4 regions of the Phytobacter sp. genome follow, and region 1 is predicted to be linked to each of the others. Evidence: predicted binding sites of a transcription regulator. Region 1 holds the regulator's gene; each other region holds the start of a gene.
The links. The regulator PurR, encoded in region 1, represses purine synthesis genes. The targets are predictions, from matches to a motif close to CANGCAAACGTTTGCNTG.
Positions count from the first base shown of each region.

Region 1 (4,864 bases):
GTGGAACGATCGCGAAGGTCGCGGCTCCCCAGACCACCATGCTGATTGCTGCGCCAAATTCACTGCGTGCAAGCCAGGGAATTGCAACCATAATTGCGATAAGCAACAGCAGGAAGCCTTTGAGGGTGCCGGTCACTGAGCGGTCAGCCAACTTCCCACCGAGATAATTGCCCAGCGAGAAGCCCACGCCAATCAGCACCAGCATCGCGGTGATAAATGCAGGTCCAGCATCCGCAATACTGTGCAGCACCGGTGAGATATAGGTGTAGAGCGTAAACATCGCACCAGCGCCCAGCACGGTCGTGAGCAGAGCCGAAACAACCTGTGGACGCATCAGTACCGTAAGCTCTTTGCGTACATCGGGACGCTCCCCTGCACTGCCTTTTGGCAATGAAAGATAGAGACTTACCATAGCGATGATGCCGAGACCTGCGGTGGCCAGGAAGGACATACGCCAGCCGATGGTTTCACCCAACCAGGTCGCGGCCGGCACCCCACCGATATTCGCAATGGTTAACCCCATGAACATCGTTGCGACCGCACTGGCCTGTTTCTCTTTCGCCACTACACTTGCAGCGACCACCGAGCCTAAACCAAAGAAGGCTCCATGGTTAAGGCTGGTGATGATGCGCGACAGCATCAGGGTAGTGTAATCAGGCGAAATGGCCGACAACACGTTTCCAAGTGTGAAGATTGCCATCAGAAAGATCAGTGCATTGCGACGTGCGCGGTGAGAAAGCATTAACGTCATTAACGGCGCCCCTACCATAACGCCAATCGCGTAGGCGCTTATCAGCATTCCCGCCGCCGGAATCGATACATCGACACCGCGAGCAATAACGGGCAGTAACCCCATCGGCGAGAATTCGGTGGTACCAATGCCGAAAGCGCCAATCGCCAGGGCAAGCAGTGGATAATTAATTTTCATGATTTATTGACTCCGGAAATGCCGTGTCGCCGGGCGACACCGTCACAGAAGCCAAAAGTATGACATCAATCACAAAAAACAGAAGTGAGCGATTTGCGAAAAGATTATTGCGAAAAACGGGAGAATGGGAGGGAACGTCGAGGGAGAATACTCTCCCTCGTGGTAAATCAATGCAGAACCGCAGTCAGTGCACCCGCAACAATGAGGGCAAGCACAATCACGGTGGTCACTAAAGAAAACTTCAGGTCGGTACTCATCAATTTTTCTCCTTTCTTATTTCCCCACAAAAAGTGAGATAGCGCATTTTTGCATAAATAAACGTAAAAATCTTGCAGGAATTAGATTGATATACGTTTTAGCTCTTCCCCTTTTGGCCAAGATAAGACAAAATTCGACGCTAAATTTATTAGCGTACCGGCCATCGACTCCCCTCCTGACGTCCAGTGTCTTTTTCCCGGCGTAATACAGTGCATCGCGCGGTGAAAGGGTGAAGGCAGGCAAACGTTTACCTTTTGTATTTTCAGGAGCTTATGATATGGCATGGAGTGACATCTGATGGCAACGATCAAAGACGTAGCGAAGCGAGCAAACGTTTCCACCACAACCGTATCACATGTAATTAACAAGACGCGTTTCGTCGCTGAAGAGACGCGTAATGCTGTGTGGGCGGCAATCAAAGAGTTGCACTATTCGCCGAGCGCCGTTGCCCGTAGTCTGAAGGTTAATCACACCAAATCTATTGGCTTACTGGCTACCAGCAGCGAAGCCGCTTATTTTGCAGAAATCATTGAAGCCGTTGAAAAAAACTGTTTCCAGAAGGGCTACACCCTGATTTTGGGTAATGCCTGGAACAATTTCGAAAAACAGGGCGCTTACCTGTCAATGATGGCGCAAAAACGCGTCGATGGCCTGTTGGTAATGTGTTCGGAATACCCAGAATCTCTGCTGAACATGCTGGAAGAGTACCGCCACATTCCTATGGTAGTAATGGACTGGGGCGAAGCAAAAGCCGATTTTACTGACACGGTTATCGATAATGCCTTTGAAGGTGGCTATATGGCTGGGCGGTATCTGGTTGAACGTGGTCATCGTGACATCGGTGTGATCCCTGGTGCACTTGAGCGCAACACCGGTGCCGGACGTCTTGCTGGCTTTATGAAAGCAATGGAAGAAGCGCACATCAGCGTGCCAGAAAACTGGATTGTACAGGGTGATTTTGAGCCGGAGTCTGGCTATCGCGCAATGCAGCAGATCCTCGCCCAGTCTCCGCGTCCAACGGCTATTTTCTGCGGCGGCGATATTATGGCTATGGGCGCACTCTGTGCTGCAGACGAAATGGGGCTGCGCGTTCCGCAGGACATTTCCCTGATTGGTTACGATAACGTGCGCAACTCCCGTTTCTTTACTCCGGCTCTGACGACCATTCATCAGCCGAAAGATTCTCTGGGTGAAACCGCATTCAACATGTTGCTGGATCGTATCGTCAACAAGCGTGAAGTATCACAATCGATTGAGGTTCATCCGCGTTTGATTGAACGCCGTTCGGTAGCCGACGGTCCATTCCGCGACTACCGTCGTTAATTCCTGCAGTGGGAGCGGGTCAATCCTGTTCCCACAGCCATTCACGGTTCAACGTTTCACTGTCTCCTAAATAACTCAACAACCAGTTTAATGCTGGTGAAGCCTCATTCTGTTGCCACGTCAGGCAGCATGCGGCATCGGGAAACGGGTTTTCCAGCGCCAACGCCACCCACTCTCCCTTGTCCAGCCAGGGGCGCGCAAAGTGCGCAGGTACCATTCCCACGCATAATCCCGCAGAGAGGCAGGCAGCAGAAGATTCCCAGTCGGGTGCCACCACTCGTTTCTGGTTATCCAGCAACCAGGTAATACGCTTTGGCAGTGAACGGGACGTATCTTCCCGGACAAGAGAAGGCCAGTTGCGCAACGTTTCATCGCTAAGAGGGCCCGCCATTTTGGCAAGCGGATGATGGCACGCGACGACGCATTTCCAGCTCAGCATGCCCATATCCCGAAATGCATACCGCCCCCCCACGGGGATTGCTTGCGTGGCCCCTATTGCCAGTTCAACGCGCCCATCCGCCAGTGCATCCCAGACGCCATTAAACACCTCCTGGAAGACAATCAATTCAACATCACTGAAGTGGCGATAAAAATCGACAATCATCTGCCGGGTTCGCTCCGGCTTAACGATATTGTCCACGGCGATAGCTAGCTGACCACGCCAGCCATTGGCAATTTGTTGGCACTGTTGACGGGTGATCTGCATTTTTTTGATAACAGAACGCCCTTCTTTCAAAAAAAGCGCCCCAGCGGGTGTCAGTTCAACGTCACGATGACGGCGTTGAAAGAGCTCGACTGCCAACCACTCCTCCAGTTGCCGCACGGTATAACTGACAGCAGAAGGCACCCGGTGCAGCTCCTGAGCTGCACCACTAAAACTGCCATTACGCGCCACCGCATCTACCACTTCAAGAGAATATTCTGACCACATGTTGTGCCTGCAAAAATTTTGAAACCAGTGCGCAAATATTAGCGTTTCACAACGAGAGTTTCACTCCCTAGACTCTGTTTCCCTGTTCACCTGCACAATAAAGAGATATTGCCATGCAACCAGGAAAAGGATTTTTAGTCTGGCTGGCGGGGTTAAGCGTTCTGGGCTTCCTTGCAACAGACATGTACCTGCCTGCTTTTGCCGACATTCAGCAAGATTTAAACACATCCCCTGCCGTGGTCAGCGCCACGCTTAGCCTGTTCCTTGCCGGTTTTGCCGTAGCACAACTGGTCTGGGGACCGTTATCTGACCGCTATGGCCGCAAACCGATTCTGCTGAGCGGCCTGCTGATTTTCGCTTTGGGTTGCCTGGGGATGATCTGGGTACAGGATGCACGCTGGCTTCTCGTGCTGCGTTTTACACAGGCCGTAGGGGTTTGTGCCGCCGCCGTCACCTGGCAGGCGCTGGTGACCGATCACTACCCGGCGCAACGAACCAATCGTATTTTCGCCACCATTATGCCATTGGTCGGTTTATCTCCTGCCCTTGCGCCACTGTTGGGAAGCTGGATCCTTGCCCATTTTTCCTGGCAGGCCATTTTCGCCACGCTTTTTGCCATTACCGTCGTACTGATGCTGCCTGCACTGCGTCTGCGTTCAGTACCGCCTAAAGCAACCCCTGATGCTGAACCCGTGACCTTTGCTACACTACTGCGTGATAAAGCCTACCGCGGGAACGTGCTGATTTATGCTGCCTGCTCCGCCAGCTTCTTCGCCTGGCTGACCGGCTCGCCGTTTATTTTGCATGAAATGGGTTACGGCCCGGCCATTATTGGTTTGAGTTATGTTCCGCAGACTATTGCCTTCCTGGTCGGGGGTTACAGCTGCCGTTGGGCATTACAAAAATGGTCCGGCGCACGTTTATTGCCGTGGCTGTTAGTGGCCTTCGCAACCAGCGTGATCGCAACATGGGCCGTTGGCCTGGTGCCGGGTGCTTCGCTTACCGCACTGCTGATCCCTTTCTGTCTGATGGCCGTTGCCAACGGCGCGATTTACCCTATTGTCGTGGCAGAAGCCTTACGCCCCTTCCCTCATGCAACAGGCCGCGCAGCTGCACTGCAAAACACGCTTCAGTTAGGGCTGTGCTTTATCGCAAGCCTGATAGTTTCTGCCCTTATCATCTTCCCGCTTCTCGCGACCACCAGTGTTATGTTGTCGACTGTTTTGTTGTCCGGCCTCGGCTTTATGATGCAACGCCGTGAAAGCGATGGGCGTCACAACGCAGACTCTCTTGAGTCGTCAACACACGCATAATTGCACTCGCAACTATGTGACAACAATGTGATTAGCTTGCTAAGCGCTTTTGGTTGAATCAGCCGATTTTGAGGCCTATACTCAATTTCGGCTGTTCTAAAATAAAATGAT
Region 1 covers NZ_JCACPZ010000004.1:37,830-42,693, forward strand. Annotated here, with positions in the region: gene AC5JPW_RS03975 (MFS transporter) at 1-928, opposite strand, end outside; gene cydH (cytochrome bd-I oxidase subunit CydH) at 1,096-1,185, opposite strand; gene purR (HTH-type transcriptional repressor PurR) at 1,484-2,509, shown strand; gene punR (DNA-binding transcriptional activator PunR) at 2,529-3,440, opposite strand; gene punC (purine nucleoside transporter PunC) at 3,554-4,753, shown strand.

Region 2 (4,864 bases), on a different contig from region 1:
AATTACGGTTTTGGTATCAGCAGACTGACCATCCGCAGGCAGTAATCCGGCCATGCCTGCTGCTACACCGGCCAACTCCAGACCGATGACGGCAACGATTGCGCCCATTGCCGCAGGCGGGAACATCACATCCAGCCAGCCCGTGCCCGCTTTCTTCACAATGAAAGCCACAACACAGAAAAGCGCACCACACATGATGAATCCACCCAGCGCCACTTCGTAGCCGAGCGGCAGAAGCAGCAGAACCGGCGAGATAAAAGCAAAACTGGAACCCAGATAAGCCGGGATCTTCCCTTTACAGATAAAGAGATACAGTAGCGTTCCGACACCGTTAAACAACAGCACGGTGGCCGGGTTGATGTGAAACAGGATTGGCACCAGCACGGTTGCGCCAAACATAGCGAACAAGTGCTGCAAACTAAGCGGGATTGTCTGTAAAAGCGGCGGTCTTTCACTCACCCCGATAGCACGGCGCGTCATAGTGTTTTCCTCTAAGTGTTGTTGTTTATGTTCCGCTCATCGTTCAACGCACAGTTTTGTGAACCGTGTGAGGAATTCAGGCGGATTCTGTTCTGGTTTACGCCAAAAAAAAGCCGACTTTCAAAGTCGGCTTTTATTTTTAAAGCATTTACTTCGTACCAAAAATTTTGTCGCCGGCATCGCCGAGGCCCGGAATAATGTACCCGTGCTCGTTGAGGCCTTTGTCGATGGACGCGGTGTAGAGTTCGACGTCCGGATGTGCCTTTTCCAGTGCAGCCAGGCCTTCAGGCGCAGCAACCAGCACCAGCACTTTGATGCTGTGACAGCCCGCGTTTTTCAGCAGGTCGATGGTGGCGATCATGGAACCGCCGGTCGCAAGCATCGGGTCAACAACCAGCGCCATACGCTCGTCGATGTTAGAAACCAGTTTCTGGAAGTACGGTACCGGCTCCAGCGTCTCTTCGTTACGGTAGATACCGACCACGCTGATACGTGCGCTTGGAACGTGTTCCAGTACGCCTTCCATCATGCCAAGACCAGCACGCAGAATAGGCACAACGGTGATTTTCTTGCCTTTGATTTGCTCAACTTCAACCGGACCATTCCAGCCCTCAATCACGACGCGCTCTGTTTCCAGATCGGCAGTCGCTTCATAGGTCAGCAAGCTACCGACTTCCGAGGCGAGTTCACGAAAGCGTTTGGTGCTGATGTCATTTTCACGCATCAGGCCCAGCTTGTGTTTGACGAGTGGGTGTTTTACTTCCACGACCTTCATACTCTTCTCCTTCCCCAGAAAGGTGGTAGCCACAAAAAAAATCGCCGGATTATACCGCTTTTTTTCCGTTGTGCTACAGGTACGGGGTTGATCCGGATCAAATAGACTGGAAAAGAGTATATCCTAAGAATCCTGACTACCCGGAAATAATGGACTCGCAAACGTTTGCCTTCACTGTTAGAATTGCGCCGAATTTTATTTCTATAACCTGAATAGTTCGGCTGTCAGCCTGAAATATGACGGGTGAACCGCAAGCAAACGCGTGGGGACTCAAGCAGTGACCGATAAAACCTCTCTTAGCTATAAAGATGCCGGTGTTGATATTGACGCAGGTAATGCTCTGGTAGACCGAATCAAAGGCGTAGTGAAGAAAACCCGTCGTCCGGAAGTCATGGGCGGTCTGGGTGGCTTCGGCGCGCTGTGCGCATTGCCGCAAAAATATCGTGAGCCAGTTCTGGTTTCCGGCACTGACGGCGTGGGTACAAAACTGCGTCTGGCGATGGATCTGAAACGTCACGACAGCATCGGTATCGACCTGGTCGCGATGTGCGTGAACGACCTGGTGGTACAAGGCGCTGAGCCGCTGTTCTTCCTCGACTATTACGCGACGGGCAAACTGGATGTGGATACCGCGTCCAGCGTGATCACCGGCATCGCGGAAGGCTGCCTGCAGTCTGGCTGTGCGCTGGTCGGCGGTGAAACCGCTGAAATGCCAGGCATGTACCACGGCGAAGATTACGACGTGGCCGGTTTCTGCGTTGGCGTCGTTGAAAAGTCAGAGATTATTGACGGCTCCAAAGTGACCGACGGCGACGTGCTGATTGCGCTGGCGTCCAGCGGTCCACACTCCAACGGCTACTCTCTGGTGCGCAAAGTCATCGAAGTGAGCGGTTGTGACCCGGAAACGACCCAGCTTGAAGGAAAGTCCCTGGCTGACCACCTGCTGACCCCGACCCGTATTTACGTGAAATCAATCCTCGAACTGATTGAAAACGTCGATGTTCACGCGATTGCCCACCTGACCGGTGGCGGCTTCTGGGAAAACATCCCGCGCGTACTGCCAGACAATACCCAGGCTGTGATTGATGAATCCTCCTGGCAGTGGCCTGCAGTATTCGACTGGTTGCAGACTGCTGGCAACGTCAGCCGTCACGAAATGTACCGCACCTTTAACTGTGGTGTAGGTATGGTCATCGCACTGCCGGAAGCGGAAGCTGATAAAGCTATCGCACTGTTGAATTCAAAAGGTGAAAACGCGTGGAGAATCGGTATTATCAAAGCATCCGATTCCAGTGAACGTGTGGTCATCGAATGAAAAATATAGTGGTGCTCATTTCCGGTAACGGAAGCAATTTGCAGGCGATTATTGATGCCTGCAAACAGAAGAAGATTAATGGCACCATCAGGGCAGTATTCAGTAACAAGGCCGACGCGTTCGGCCTTGAACGTGCGCGGGAAGCTAACATTCCCGCTCATGCCCTTCTGGCCTCCCAATTTGCCAGCCGTGAAGGTTTCGATCGTGAGCTGATGCAGGAAATTGATGCCTATGCGCCTGATCTGGTTGTCCTCGCAGGCTATATGCGCATCCTCAGTCCGGCCTTTGTTGCCCACTACACCGGTCGTTTAATCAATATCCACCCTTCTCTGTTGCCGAAATACCCCGGTTTGCATACCCATCGTCAGGTGCTCGAAAACGGCGATGAAACGCACGGCACCACCGTGCATTTCGTGACCGACGAGCTGGACGGCGGTCCAGTTATTTTGCAGGCGCAGATTCCGGTATTTGAAGGCGATTCGGAAGAGGATGTCACCGCCCGCGTGCAGACACAGGAACATGCAATCTACCCCCTGGTAGTGAACTGGTTCCTCGAAGGCCGCCTTGCCATGCAGGAAAGTAAAGCCTGGCTGGATGGCGTCTGCCTGCCTCCTCAGGGTTACGCTGCGGATTAATCACACTTTCTCTTTACCTGCGCGTGACTTAAGGTTGCGCGCAACACCTTAATCCGGGTAAAAACGGATTACTGTCATACTTATCTGTCACAGTTGGACATCTGATGGCAAAGCTCGCCATAATATGGGGTGTCTTTCTCACACGAACGCCAATAACGTTTACCTGCACATGAGGACACCGCCTGGCGAGAAGGAATTGCCGTGTCCCGCGAGTTAACTGGAGTGTAAGCTGTAATGGGTCAGGAAAAGTTATATCTGGAAAAAGAACTGAGTTGGTTGTGCTTTAACGAGCGCGTGCTTCAGGAAGCGGCAGACAAAAGCAATCCGCTGATTGAGCGTATGCGTTTCCTGGGCATCTATTCCAATAACCTTGATGAGTTCTATAAGGTCCGCTTCGCAGAACTTAAACGCCGTATCATTATTAGCGAAGAGCAAGGACAAGGCACCAACACCCAATCGCGTCATTTGCTGGGTAAAATCCAGACCCGAGTACTCAAGGCCGATCAGGAATTTGACACGCTTTATAACGACCTGCTGCTGGAAATGGCGCGCAATCAAATCTTCCTGATTAACGAACGCCAGCTTTCCGTCAACCAGCAAACCTGGCTACGCCATTATTTCAAACAGTACTTACGCCAGCACATCACTCCGACGCTGATTAATCGCGAAACCAACCTGATTCGTTTCTTAAAAGACGACTACACCTATCTGGCGGTCGAGATTATCCGTGGGGATTCGATTCGTTACGCGCTGCTGGAGATCCCGTCTGACAAGGTTCCCCGCTTTGTGAACCTGCCGCCGGAAGCGCCGCGCCGTCGTAAGCCGATGATCCTGCTGGACAACATTCTTCGTTACTGCCTCGACGACATTTTCAGCGGATTCTTTGATTACGATTCGCTGAATGCCTACTCGATGAAAATGACCCGTGATGCCGAGTACGATCTGGTGCACGAAATGGAATCGAGCCTGATGGAACTGATGTCCTCCAGCCTGAAACAGCGTCTGACCGCAGAGCCCGTGCGTTTTGTGTATCAGCGCGACATGCCGGATGCCATGGTCGAAATGCTGCGCGAGAAGCTGACTATCTCCCGTTTCGACTCCATTATCCCGGGTGGTCGTTACCACAACTTTAAAGATTTCATCGGCTTCCCGAATGTAGGCAAAGCCAACTTGGTGAATAAACCGCTGCCGCGTCTGCGCCACATCTGGTTTGATAAATTCCGTAACGGGTTTGATGCCATCCGCGAACGCGACGTTCTGCTTTACTACCCGTACCACACTTTTGAGCATGTACTTGAACTGCTGCGCCAGGCATCGTTTGACCCGAGTGTGCTGGCCATTAAAATCAATATTTACCGTGTAGCAAAAGACTCTCGTATTATTGATGCGATGATCCACGCCGCCCACAACGGCAAAAAAGTGACTGTGGTAGTGGAATTGCAAGCGCGCTTTGACGAAGAGGCCAACATTCACTGGGCCAAGCGTCTGACCGAAGCCGGTGTGCAGGTTATCTTCTCCGCTCCGGGCCTGAAAATTCACGCCAAACTGTTCCTTATCTCGCGTATGGAAGGGGAAGAGATTGTGCGTTACGCGCACATCGGTACTGGTAACTTCAATGAGAAGACCGCGCGTATTTATACCGACTACTCATTACTGACC
Region 2 covers NZ_JCACPZ010000008.1:434,472-439,335, forward strand. Annotated here, with positions in the region: gene uraA (uracil permease) at 1-480, opposite strand, end outside; gene upp (uracil phosphoribosyltransferase) at 629-1,255, opposite strand; gene purM (phosphoribosylformylglycinamidine cyclo-ligase) at 1,533-2,570, shown strand; gene purN (phosphoribosylglycinamide formyltransferase) at 2,567-3,205, shown strand; gene ppk1 (polyphosphate kinase 1) at 3,440-4,864, shown strand, end outside.
Region 2: the regulator PurR is predicted to act here: its motif matches at 1,410-1,427, upstream of purM (phosphoribosylformylglycinamidine cyclo-ligase).

Region 3 (4,864 bases), on a different contig from region 1:
AGCTGATGCGTCGCGGCGTGGACTGGCAGTATGAAGTGCAGGGCGACAGCTGGTGCTTTACCGATGCCCACGGCACGTTAAGTGAATTACCGCTGCCTCAGGTACCGCAACCCAACGCGGCCACCGCGCTGGCGGCACTCCGCGCCAGTGGTCTGACGGTGAGCGAAGAGGCTATTCGTGATGGCATTGCCAGCGCGATTTTGCCTGGTCGTTTCCAGATTGTGCGCGAGAACCCGCGCCTGATTCTGGATGTGGCGCATAATCCTCATGCTGCCGCTTATCTGGCGGGACGCCTGAGTGCAGAGCCGAAAAAAGGGCGCGTTCTGGCGGTCATTGGTATGCTGCATGATAAAGACATCGCCGGGACGCTTGCCTGTCTGGAGCCGGTAGTCGATAGCTGGTATTGTGCCCCTCTGGAAGGGCCGCGTGGGGCAACCGCGCAGCAGCTGATTGCACATCTGCCTGCGGGCAAAGATTATCCGGATGTTGCGACGGCCTGGCATGCGGCAATGGCGGAATCAAACGCCGAAGATACCGTGCTGGTGTGTGGGTCATTCCACACGGTGGCACATGTCATGGAAGCGATGGATGCGGGGAGAACCGGTGGCGAGTAAGTTTCAGAACCGTTTGATGGGCACCATTGTGCTGGTGGCACTCGGGGTGATTATTCTTCCCGGTCTGCTGGACGGGCAGAAAAAGCATTATCAGGATGAGTTTGCCGCGATCCCGCTGGTGCCAAAACCGGGCGATCGCGATGAGCCAGACATGATGCCTGCTGCCACGCAGGCGCTGCCGGCACAGCCGCCGGAAGGGGCTGCCGAAGAGGTACGGGCGGGGGATGCCGAAGCGCCGTCGCTGGACACCACGCGTCAGGCCACCAGCAGTAACATAAGCCCGCAAGTCACAACCCCAGCCCGTACCGAGCAGCCTAAACCTGTTGAGAAATCGCAGCCGAAGCCGCAGCCGCAAAAACCGGTTGAGCAGGTGGCTACAACGCCGCCGCCGGCAGAGCAACCTGCTGCTGATAAACCTGTTCCGACCGGGAAAGCCTGGGTGGTTCAGCTTGGTGCGCTGAAGAACGCCGATAAGGTTACGGAGATTGTTGGCAAATTGCGTGGTGCGGGTTATCGCGTTTATACGTCGCCGACGACGCCAGTCCCGGGTAAAATAACCCGCATTCTTGTGGGGCCGGATGCGTCGAAAGACAAACTGAAAGGTTCGCTGGATGAGCTGAAGCAGATCTCAGGTCTTAACGGCGTGGTGATGAACTATAGCGCGAACTAGTGTGCGGTTTGTTCCCCCTCACCCCGGCCCTAACCCTCAAGGGAGAGGGTGAGGGGCGATGTAAATCTACGACACTAAAAAACACGCCCGAAGAGGCTAAAGAACCGATGGCGTTGAATGTTTTTTCAGCGCCATTTTTATTTACGCGCGGGAAGGAAATCCCTACGCAAACGTTTTCTTTTTCTGTTAGAATTCGCCCCGAACTGGACGACAGGGCGTTTAATCGTGGGACACATATGGTCTGGATTGATTACGCCATCATCGCGGTGATTGGTTTTTCCTGTCTGGTTAGCCTGATCCGTGGCTTTGTTCGTGAAGCGTTATCGCTGGTGACATGGGGTTGTGCTTTCTTTGTTGCCAGTCATTACTACACTTACCTGTCAGTCTGGTTCACGGGCTTTGAAGATGAACTGGTTCGCAACGGAATCGCCATTGCGGCGTTGTTCATTGCGACACTGATCGTTGGCGCTATCGTTAACTACGTGATAGGTCAACTTGTGGAAAAAACCGGCCTGTCGGGCACAGACAGGGTGTTGGGGATCTGCTTTGGCGCGCTACGTGGCGTGCTGATCGTCGCCGCCATTCTGTTCTTCCTTGATACCTTTACGGGCTTGTCGAAAAGTGACGACTGGCAGAAGTCGCAGTTTATCCCGCAATTCAGTTTCATCATCAGATGGTTCTTTGACTATCTGCAAAGTTCGTCGAGTTTCTTGCCCAGGGTTTAGCTCTGAGATGTGGCTTAACGAGGAAAAAGACGTATGTGCGGTATTGTCGGAATCGCCGGTTTTATGCCGGTCAACCAGTCGATTTATGACGCGTTATCGGTGCTTCAGCACCGTGGCCAGGATGCTGCTGGCATCATTACTATTGATGCGAATAATTGTTTCCGTCTGCGTAAAGCAAATGGTCTGGTCAACGATGTTTTCGAAGCCCGCCATATGCAGCGTCTGCAGGGAAACATGGGTATCGGTCATGTGCGTTATCCGACTGCAGGGAGTTCCAGTGCGTCTGAGGCACAGCCTTTTTACGTCAACTCCCCTTACGGCATCACACTTGCCCACAACGGCAACCTGACGAATGCCCATGAGCTGCGCACCAAACTGTTTGAAGAAAAGCGCCGCCACATCAACACCACTTCTGATTCTGAAATCCTGCTCAACATTTTCGCCAGCGAGCTGGACAACTTCCGCCATTATCCGCTGGAAGCAGACAATGTGTTTGCGGCCATTGCGGCAACCAATCGCCAGATTCGCGGGGCGTATGCCTGCATCGCGATGATCATTGGCCACGGTATGGTAGGTTTCCGCGACCCGAACGGTATTCGCCCGCTGGTGCTGGGCAAACGTGAACTGGGTGACGGGCGTACCGAATATATGATGGCCTCTGAAAGCGTGGCCCTTGATACGCTGGGCTTCGAATTCCTGCGCGATGTCGCCCCAGGTGAAGCGGTGTATGTGACCGAGAAAGGTCAGCTGTTTACCCGCCAGTGCGCGGATAATCCGGTTTCCAACCCATGCCTGTTCGAGTACGTCTATTTTGCCCGTCCGGACTCTTTCATCGATAAAATCTCCGTTTACAGCGCACGCGTTAATATGGGTACGAAACTGGGCGAGAAAATTGCGCGTGAATGGGAAGATCTGGACATCGATGTGGTTATCCCCATCCCGGAAACCTCCTGCGATATCGCGCTGGAAATGGCACGCATCTTAGGTAAACCGTACCGCCAGGGTTTTGTGAAAAACCGTTATGTTGGCCGTACCTTCATCATGCCGGGTCAGCAGCTGCGCCGTAAATCTGTGCGCCGTAAGCTGAACGCTAACCGTGCCGAGTTCCGCGGTAAGAACGTACTGCTGGTGGATGACTCCATCGTGCGTGGCACCACCTCTGAGCAGATTATCGAGATGGCCCGCGAAGCCGGGGCGAAAAAAGTGTACCTCGCCTCTGCGGCGCCGGAAATTCGCTTCCCGAACGTCTACGGTATTGACATGCCGACCGCCAACGAGCTCATTGCTCACGGGCGTGAAGTGGACGAAATCCGCCAGATCATCGGTGCTGATGCATTGATCTTCCAGGACCTGAACGATCTGATCGACGCTGTACGCGCTGAAAACCCGGATATTCAACAGTTCGAATGTTCGGTGTTTAACGGTGTATATGTCACCAAAGACGTTGACCAGCAGTACCTCGATTATCTCGATTCCCTGCGTAATGATGATGCGAAAGCCGTGCAGCTTCAGAACGAAGTGGAAAACTTAGAGATGCACAACGAAGGGTAATCCCGCTTGCCAGCGCTCTCTCCGCCAGGAGAGGGCGCTCATCAGTTGCAACTCCTGCCATATTCCGGCAAAGTCTGCCTCAGTGTGAACAAAGGCGACAGTTATGAAACGACTCATTGTGGGGATCTCGGGTGCCAGTGGCGCAATCTACGGCGTACGCTTGTTGCAGGTATTGCGCGACGTAGCTGAGGTGGAAACCCATCTGGTGATGAGTCCTGCCGCGAGGCAGACCCTCTCTCTTGAAACATCCTTTGCTCTGCGTGACGTTCAGGCGCTGGCCGACGTGGTGCATGACGTGCGTGATATTGCTGCCAGCATCTCTTCTGGTTCGTTCAAAACCGCCGGCATGGTGATTTTGCCTTGTTCCATTAAAACCCTCTCCGGCATTGTGAATAGCTACACCGATAGCCTGCTCACCCGTGCGGCTGATGTGGTGCTCAAAGAGCGTCGTCCACTCGTGCTCTGTGTGCGTGAAACGCCACTGCATCTGGGCCATTTGCGATTGATGACCCAGGCGGCAGAATTTGGCGCAGTCATCATGCCGCCGGTGCCGGCGTTTTACCACAATCCGCAAAGCCTGGATGATGTGATTAACCAGACCGTCAATCGGGTGCTGGACCAGTTTGATATCGAACTGCCGCAGGATCTCTTCACCCGCTGGCAGGGTGGTAATGACGCAAAATAGTGCGTCGCCTCTTTCCGTGCCCTTTTTTAGGGCGTTTTTGTAAGCGTGATCATATCCTCAACATTTAATCCCTTTTTTCCCCTGTTAACACTCTGGTTCGTTCGGCTGACCTGCTATCTTTCACCATTAAGTGACTTTGCAACGTTTCATTAACAAATTTAACGCTAATGATTTTTCGCGCCGCGAAACTGGCATAAGACGTGCAAGGAAACTGTCAGTAACACAACACAACGCACGATAATAAAATCAGAACACTTGAGGGTAATGTATGAAGAAGACGGTTATTGCTCTGTCTTTACTGCTGGGTCTGTCTGCAGTATCCAGCGTTTACGCAGCACTTCCCCAGACAGTACGTATTGGTACGGATGCAACCTACGCACCTTTCTCCTCTAAAGATGCGAAAGGGGATTTCGTCGGTTTTGATATCGATCTGGGTAATGAGATGTGTACCCGTATCAAGATCAAATGTACCTGGGTGGGCAGCGATTTTGACGCCCTGATCCCGTCCCTGAAAGCGAAGAAAATTGACGCCATCATCTCTTCTCTTTCCATCACCGAGAAGCGTCAGCAGGAGATTGCTTTCTCCGTTCCGCTGTACGCCGCTAACTCCCGTCTGATT
Region 3 covers NZ_JCACPZ010000008.1:265,508-270,371, reverse strand. Annotated here, with positions in the region: gene folC (bifunctional tetrahydrofolate synthase/dihydrofolate synthase) at 1-614, shown strand, start outside; gene dedD (cell division protein DedD) at 604-1,284, shown strand; gene cvpA (colicin V production protein) at 1,521-2,009, shown strand; gene purF (amidophosphoribosyltransferase) at 2,043-3,560, shown strand; gene AC5JPW_RS19115 (UbiX family flavin prenyltransferase) at 3,664-4,245, shown strand; gene argT (lysine/arginine/ornithine ABC transporter substrate-binding protein ArgT) at 4,514-4,864, shown strand, end outside.
Region 3: the regulator PurR is predicted to act here: its motif matches at 1,448-1,465, upstream of cvpA (colicin V production protein).

Region 4 (4,864 bases), on a different contig from region 1:
CGTTGCACCAGCAGGATATGTTCGGCACTTTTCTGCGCTATGTTCTGCGTCATCATCCGCTTAACGTCTTGCTGGTTCTGCCTGTCTTACCGGTTATCGGCATTGCACTGCTGGTTAAAGGACGCGCGGCGCGCTGGCCGATGAGCCTGCTGTTGTGGGCCTGCACCTTTGGTTATAGCGAAGCGCATATGAAGAAGCTGGAGCAGAAATTTGCCACCTGGTTCCGGGGGCAGGTGACGGCGTTTCCGGTGGTGCAGGAGAGGCTCACCAACTATCTTCTGGCCTCGGATGCGGATATCTGGCTGATTACCGGCTCGCCACAGCCGCTGGTGGAGCTGGTCTATTTTGATACGCCCTGGCTGCCACGTGTGAACATTATCGCCAGTCAGATTGGGCGACGCTATGGCGGCTGGGTGCTGACGATGCGTTGCCTGGGGCATGAGAAAGTGGCGCAACTGGAGCGTCAAATTGGCACTCCACTGCGTCTCTACAGCGGTTACAGCGACAGCAATCAGGATAACCCGTTGCTTTACTTCTGCCAGCATCGCTGGCGGGTCACACCGCACGGTAAACTCCAGCAACTGGAATGAGTGATGTGTAATACATAGCGGGTGTGTATAATGCGCCCCGCTTGTTAACTGGAGTACCTCCCTTGTCCAACCCCGAACTCAATCATGAATACTGGATGCGCCACGCCTTAACGCTGGCAAAACGCGCGTGGGACGAAGGCGAAGTGCCCGTTGGCGCCGTGTTGGTGCACAATAACCAGGTGATTGGAGAGGGCTGGAACCGACCCATTGGACGACACGATCCTACTGCCCACGCCGAGATCATGGCGCTGCGTCAGGGCGGTGTGGTTTTGCAAAATTATCGTCTGATCGATACCACTCTGTACGTGACCCTTGAGCCTTGTGTGATGTGCGCCGGCGCGATGGTGCATGGCCGTATCGGTCAACTGGTTTTCGGTGCGCGTGATGCCAAAACCGGTGCTGCAGGTTCGTTGATGGACGTACTGCATCATCCTGGGATGAATCACCGGGTGGAGATCATCGAAGGTGTGTTACGCGATGAATGCGCAGGGATGTTGAGTGATTTTTTCCGTCAACGCCGACTGGAAAAAAAGGCCCTGAAAAAAGGGCCTGAAGCGTTTATTTAACCTTTGAGGGTGCCTGAACTGTCAGTCTGTCCGGTACGATAAGCGGATTACGTGGGAAGGCATCACTGGGGTTTGGGTTGAATGCGCTGAAGGGCATCACCCCATAGGGTGCCCGCTTAAACTCTTCGGCATCGACAACCGGGTAACTCTGGGCCATTTTTAACGTCTTCGCAGCCTCTTTCTCTTTTTCGAGCAAATAGCCCACCAGGCTGATTTCATACTTACGGATATTTTCGACGTAGGCATAGGCTTCATGCCCGCGGGCATAGCCATAGGTCAGTTTGCTGTAATAAGGCTTCTGACTTAACAGCGGCAGGCGTTGTTTGACATCTGACCAACTGTCCGGGTTACCTTTGGTTTTGCTGGTCAGTGCTCTGGCATCCAGCATATGGGCATAGCCCATATTATAGGCGGCGAGGGCAAACCAGATTCGCTCCTCGGCTGGTACGGTTTCTGGCACTTTCGCCATCATATCCTGCAAGTAACGTGCACCACCGCTGATACTCTGTTCAGCATCGGTACGATCGCTTAAGCCTAAACTCTGGGCGGTATTCTTAGTGAGCATCATTAACCCACGCACGCCGGTGGGTGAGGTAGCCTGCGAATCCCAGTGCGACTCCTGATAAGAGATAGCGGCGAGTAGTCGCCAGTCAATCTCCTGTGCATATTTTGTGAACAACGGCTGGAGATCGGGCAGGACGCTGTCGACAGCACGGAGGAAGGTGCGGGTGTCCACGTAGTCAAAATCATCACCGTGACCGAGGTATTTCTCCTCCAGGCGTGCCAGGGTGCCATCTTCATTAATGTTGTTGTAGAAATCGAGCATCGCTGCTGAGAGCGTGTTATCGCTGTCCCGTGCCGTGAACCAGGTTACGGGTTGTTCGTCGCTAATATCGAGTGCAACGGCCAGTTCAGGGTGGACGCGCTGGAATAAGCTGATGGCGACGGAATCAGCGACGGTATAACTGAGTTTCCCGTCAACCACCTCTTCGAGCAGGTCGGTGGTACCCATTTTCTCATCTACTTTCCAGCTCAAATTCGGGAACTTCTTCTCTTTAAGTTCGCGAAGATCGTTGATGGCAACATGACCCGGTGCAATGGTGAGCTGGGTGTCATTGACGTCTGCCAGTGTGCGGGGACGATAACTTCCTACACGGTAAACCAGTTGCTGCGAAACCCAGTAGTAAACCGGACCAGGCTGATAATGGTGGATACGATCGCTGTTATAGACCAGGCCGGCGGCCAGCATATCGGCTCTGCCCGCATCCAGATCATCAAAAAGCTGACTAATATTCTGGCGAACAGTGACGTGAAGCTTCACGCCCAGATAGTTAGCAAACTGCTGTGCCAGCTCATAATCCAGGCCATAGGGTTTTTCGTCTACGCTTGCATAGGTTAAGGGCGACGCAATGGTACTGATGCGTAGTTCACCGCGCGCCTGAATAGCCGCGATACGGTTCTCTGCTTTACCGAACCAGGGGATGGAAGGCCATAGCGCTGCTGCCAGCAGCAGGGTGACAATGCCGATGAGCAGATAATTAATCTTAAATTTTTTCAATTAGTTAATTCTCTGCGTCGTACTGTTGCCCCAGCGAATAGCCGCCATGAATACAAGGGTGTTTATCGGTGATTGAGCGGCATTTTGCGCAACAAAACGCCAGTTGGCAACTAATTAGCGAAACCGCTACGGTTTGCTGCCAAATGGCATACATGATTTTATTTCGACGCAAACGGTTTCGTCACCGCTCAGGATTCTCTATAATGACGCCCGTTTTCCCCCTGATTCACACTTAAAGCTTCGAAGACGAGAGACTAATGATGGAAATTCTGCGTGGTTCGCCTGCCCTGTCCGCATTTCGTATCAACAAACTGCTGGCGCGTTTTCAGGCAGCCCAGCTCCCGGTGAGCAACATTTACGCTGAGTATGTCCATTTCGCCGACGTGAACGATCGGTTGAACGACGAAGAACTGACCCGGCTGCAACGACTTCTGAAATATGGCCCGGTGCTGAGCAGTCACACCCCGTCCGGTAAATTGCTCCTCGTTACACCTCGCCCTGGTACTATCTCTCCCTGGTCTTCAAAAGCAACGGATATCGCCCACAACTGCGATCTGGCCAAAATCAATCGCCTTGAGCGCGGTGTGGCGTACTACGTTGAAGCCTCCACGTTGACCGAAGCCCAGTGGGCGAGCGTGGCTGCTGAACTGCATGACCGCATGATGGAAACCGTGTTCACCGCAGAAGCGGATGCCGCACTGCTGTTTGAACATCATCAGCCTGCGCCGGTGCAAAGTGTGGATCTGCTGGGTGAAGGTCGTCAGGCACTGATCGACGCTAACGTGCGTCTGGGCCTGGCGCTGGCGGAAGACGAAATTGATTACCTCCAGGAGGCGTTTACCCGTCTTGGTCGTAATCCTAACGATATCGAGCTGTACATGTTCGCGCAGGCTAACTCCGAACATTGCCGCCACAAAATTTTTAACGCCGACTGGGTCATCGACGGCGAACAGCAGCCAAAATCGTTGTTCAAGATGATCAAAAACACCTTCGAGAAAACCCCGGACTACGTGCTGTCTGCTTATAAAGACAACGCCGCGGTTATGGAAGGTTCTGACGTCGGGCGTTTCTTTGCTGACCACGAGAATGGCCGTTACGACTTCCACCAGGAAGCGGCACACATTCTGATGAAAGTAGAAACCCACAACCACCCGACGGCGATTTCCCCGTGGCCAGGTGCGGCAACCGGTTCCGGCGGTGAAATCCGTGACGAAGGTGCAACCGGTCGCGGCGCAAAACCAAAAGCGGGTCTGGTGGGCTTCTCTGTTTCTAACCTGCGTATCCCTGGCTTTGAACAGCCGTGGGAAGAGGACTTCGGTAAGCCTGAGCGTATTGTCACTGCGCTGGATATCATGACCGATGGCCCGCTGGGTGGTGCAGCGTTCAACAACGAATTCGGTCGTCCGGCTCTGACCGGTTATTTCCGTACCTACGAAGAGAAAGTAAACAGCCACAACGGTGAAGAGCTGCGCGGTTATCACAAGCCAATCATGCTGGCAGGCGGCATCGGTAACATCCGCGCTGACCACGTGCAGAAAGGTGAAATTACCGTCGGCGCGAAACTGATTGTGCTGGGTGGACCGGCGATGAACATCGGTCTGGGCGGTGGCGCGGCTTCCTCCATGGCCTCTGGTCAGTCTGACGCCGACCTGGATTTTGCCTCCGTTCAGCGTGACAACCCGGAAATGGAACGCCGTTGCCAGGAAGTGATTGACCGCTGCTGGCAGCTGGGCGATGCCAACCCGATCCAGTTTATCCATGACGTGGGCGCGGGTGGTTTGTCGAACGCCATGCCGGAACTGGTGAGCGACGGTGGACGCGGCGGTAAATTCCAGCTGCGTGACATCCTCAGCGACGAGCCGGGTATGAGCCCACTGGAAATCTGGTGTAACGAATCCCAGGAACGCTATGTCCTGTCGGTAGCCGCTGACCAGCTTCCGTTGTTTGATGAGCTTTGCCGCCGCGAACGCGCACCGTACGCGGTGATTGGTGAAGCCGTCGCAGAACAACACCTGACGATGAGCGATAGCCACTTCGACAACCAGCCAATCGATCTGCCGCTGGATGTGCTGCTGGGCAAAACCCCGAAAATGACCCGTGACGTGCAGACGCGCAAAGCGGCCGGGGAAGCCATCGATTCACGTGATATT
Region 4 covers NZ_JCACPZ010000008.1:509,982-514,845, reverse strand. Annotated here, with positions in the region: gene yfhb (phosphatidylglycerophosphatase C) at 1-590, shown strand, start outside; gene tadA (tRNA adenosine(34) deaminase TadA) at 614-1,156, shown strand; gene mltF (membrane-bound lytic murein transglycosylase MltF) at 1,149-2,714, opposite strand; gene purL (phosphoribosylformylglycinamidine synthase) at 2,972-4,864, shown strand, end outside.
Region 4: the regulator PurR is predicted to act here: its motif matches at 2,880-2,897, upstream of purL (phosphoribosylformylglycinamidine synthase).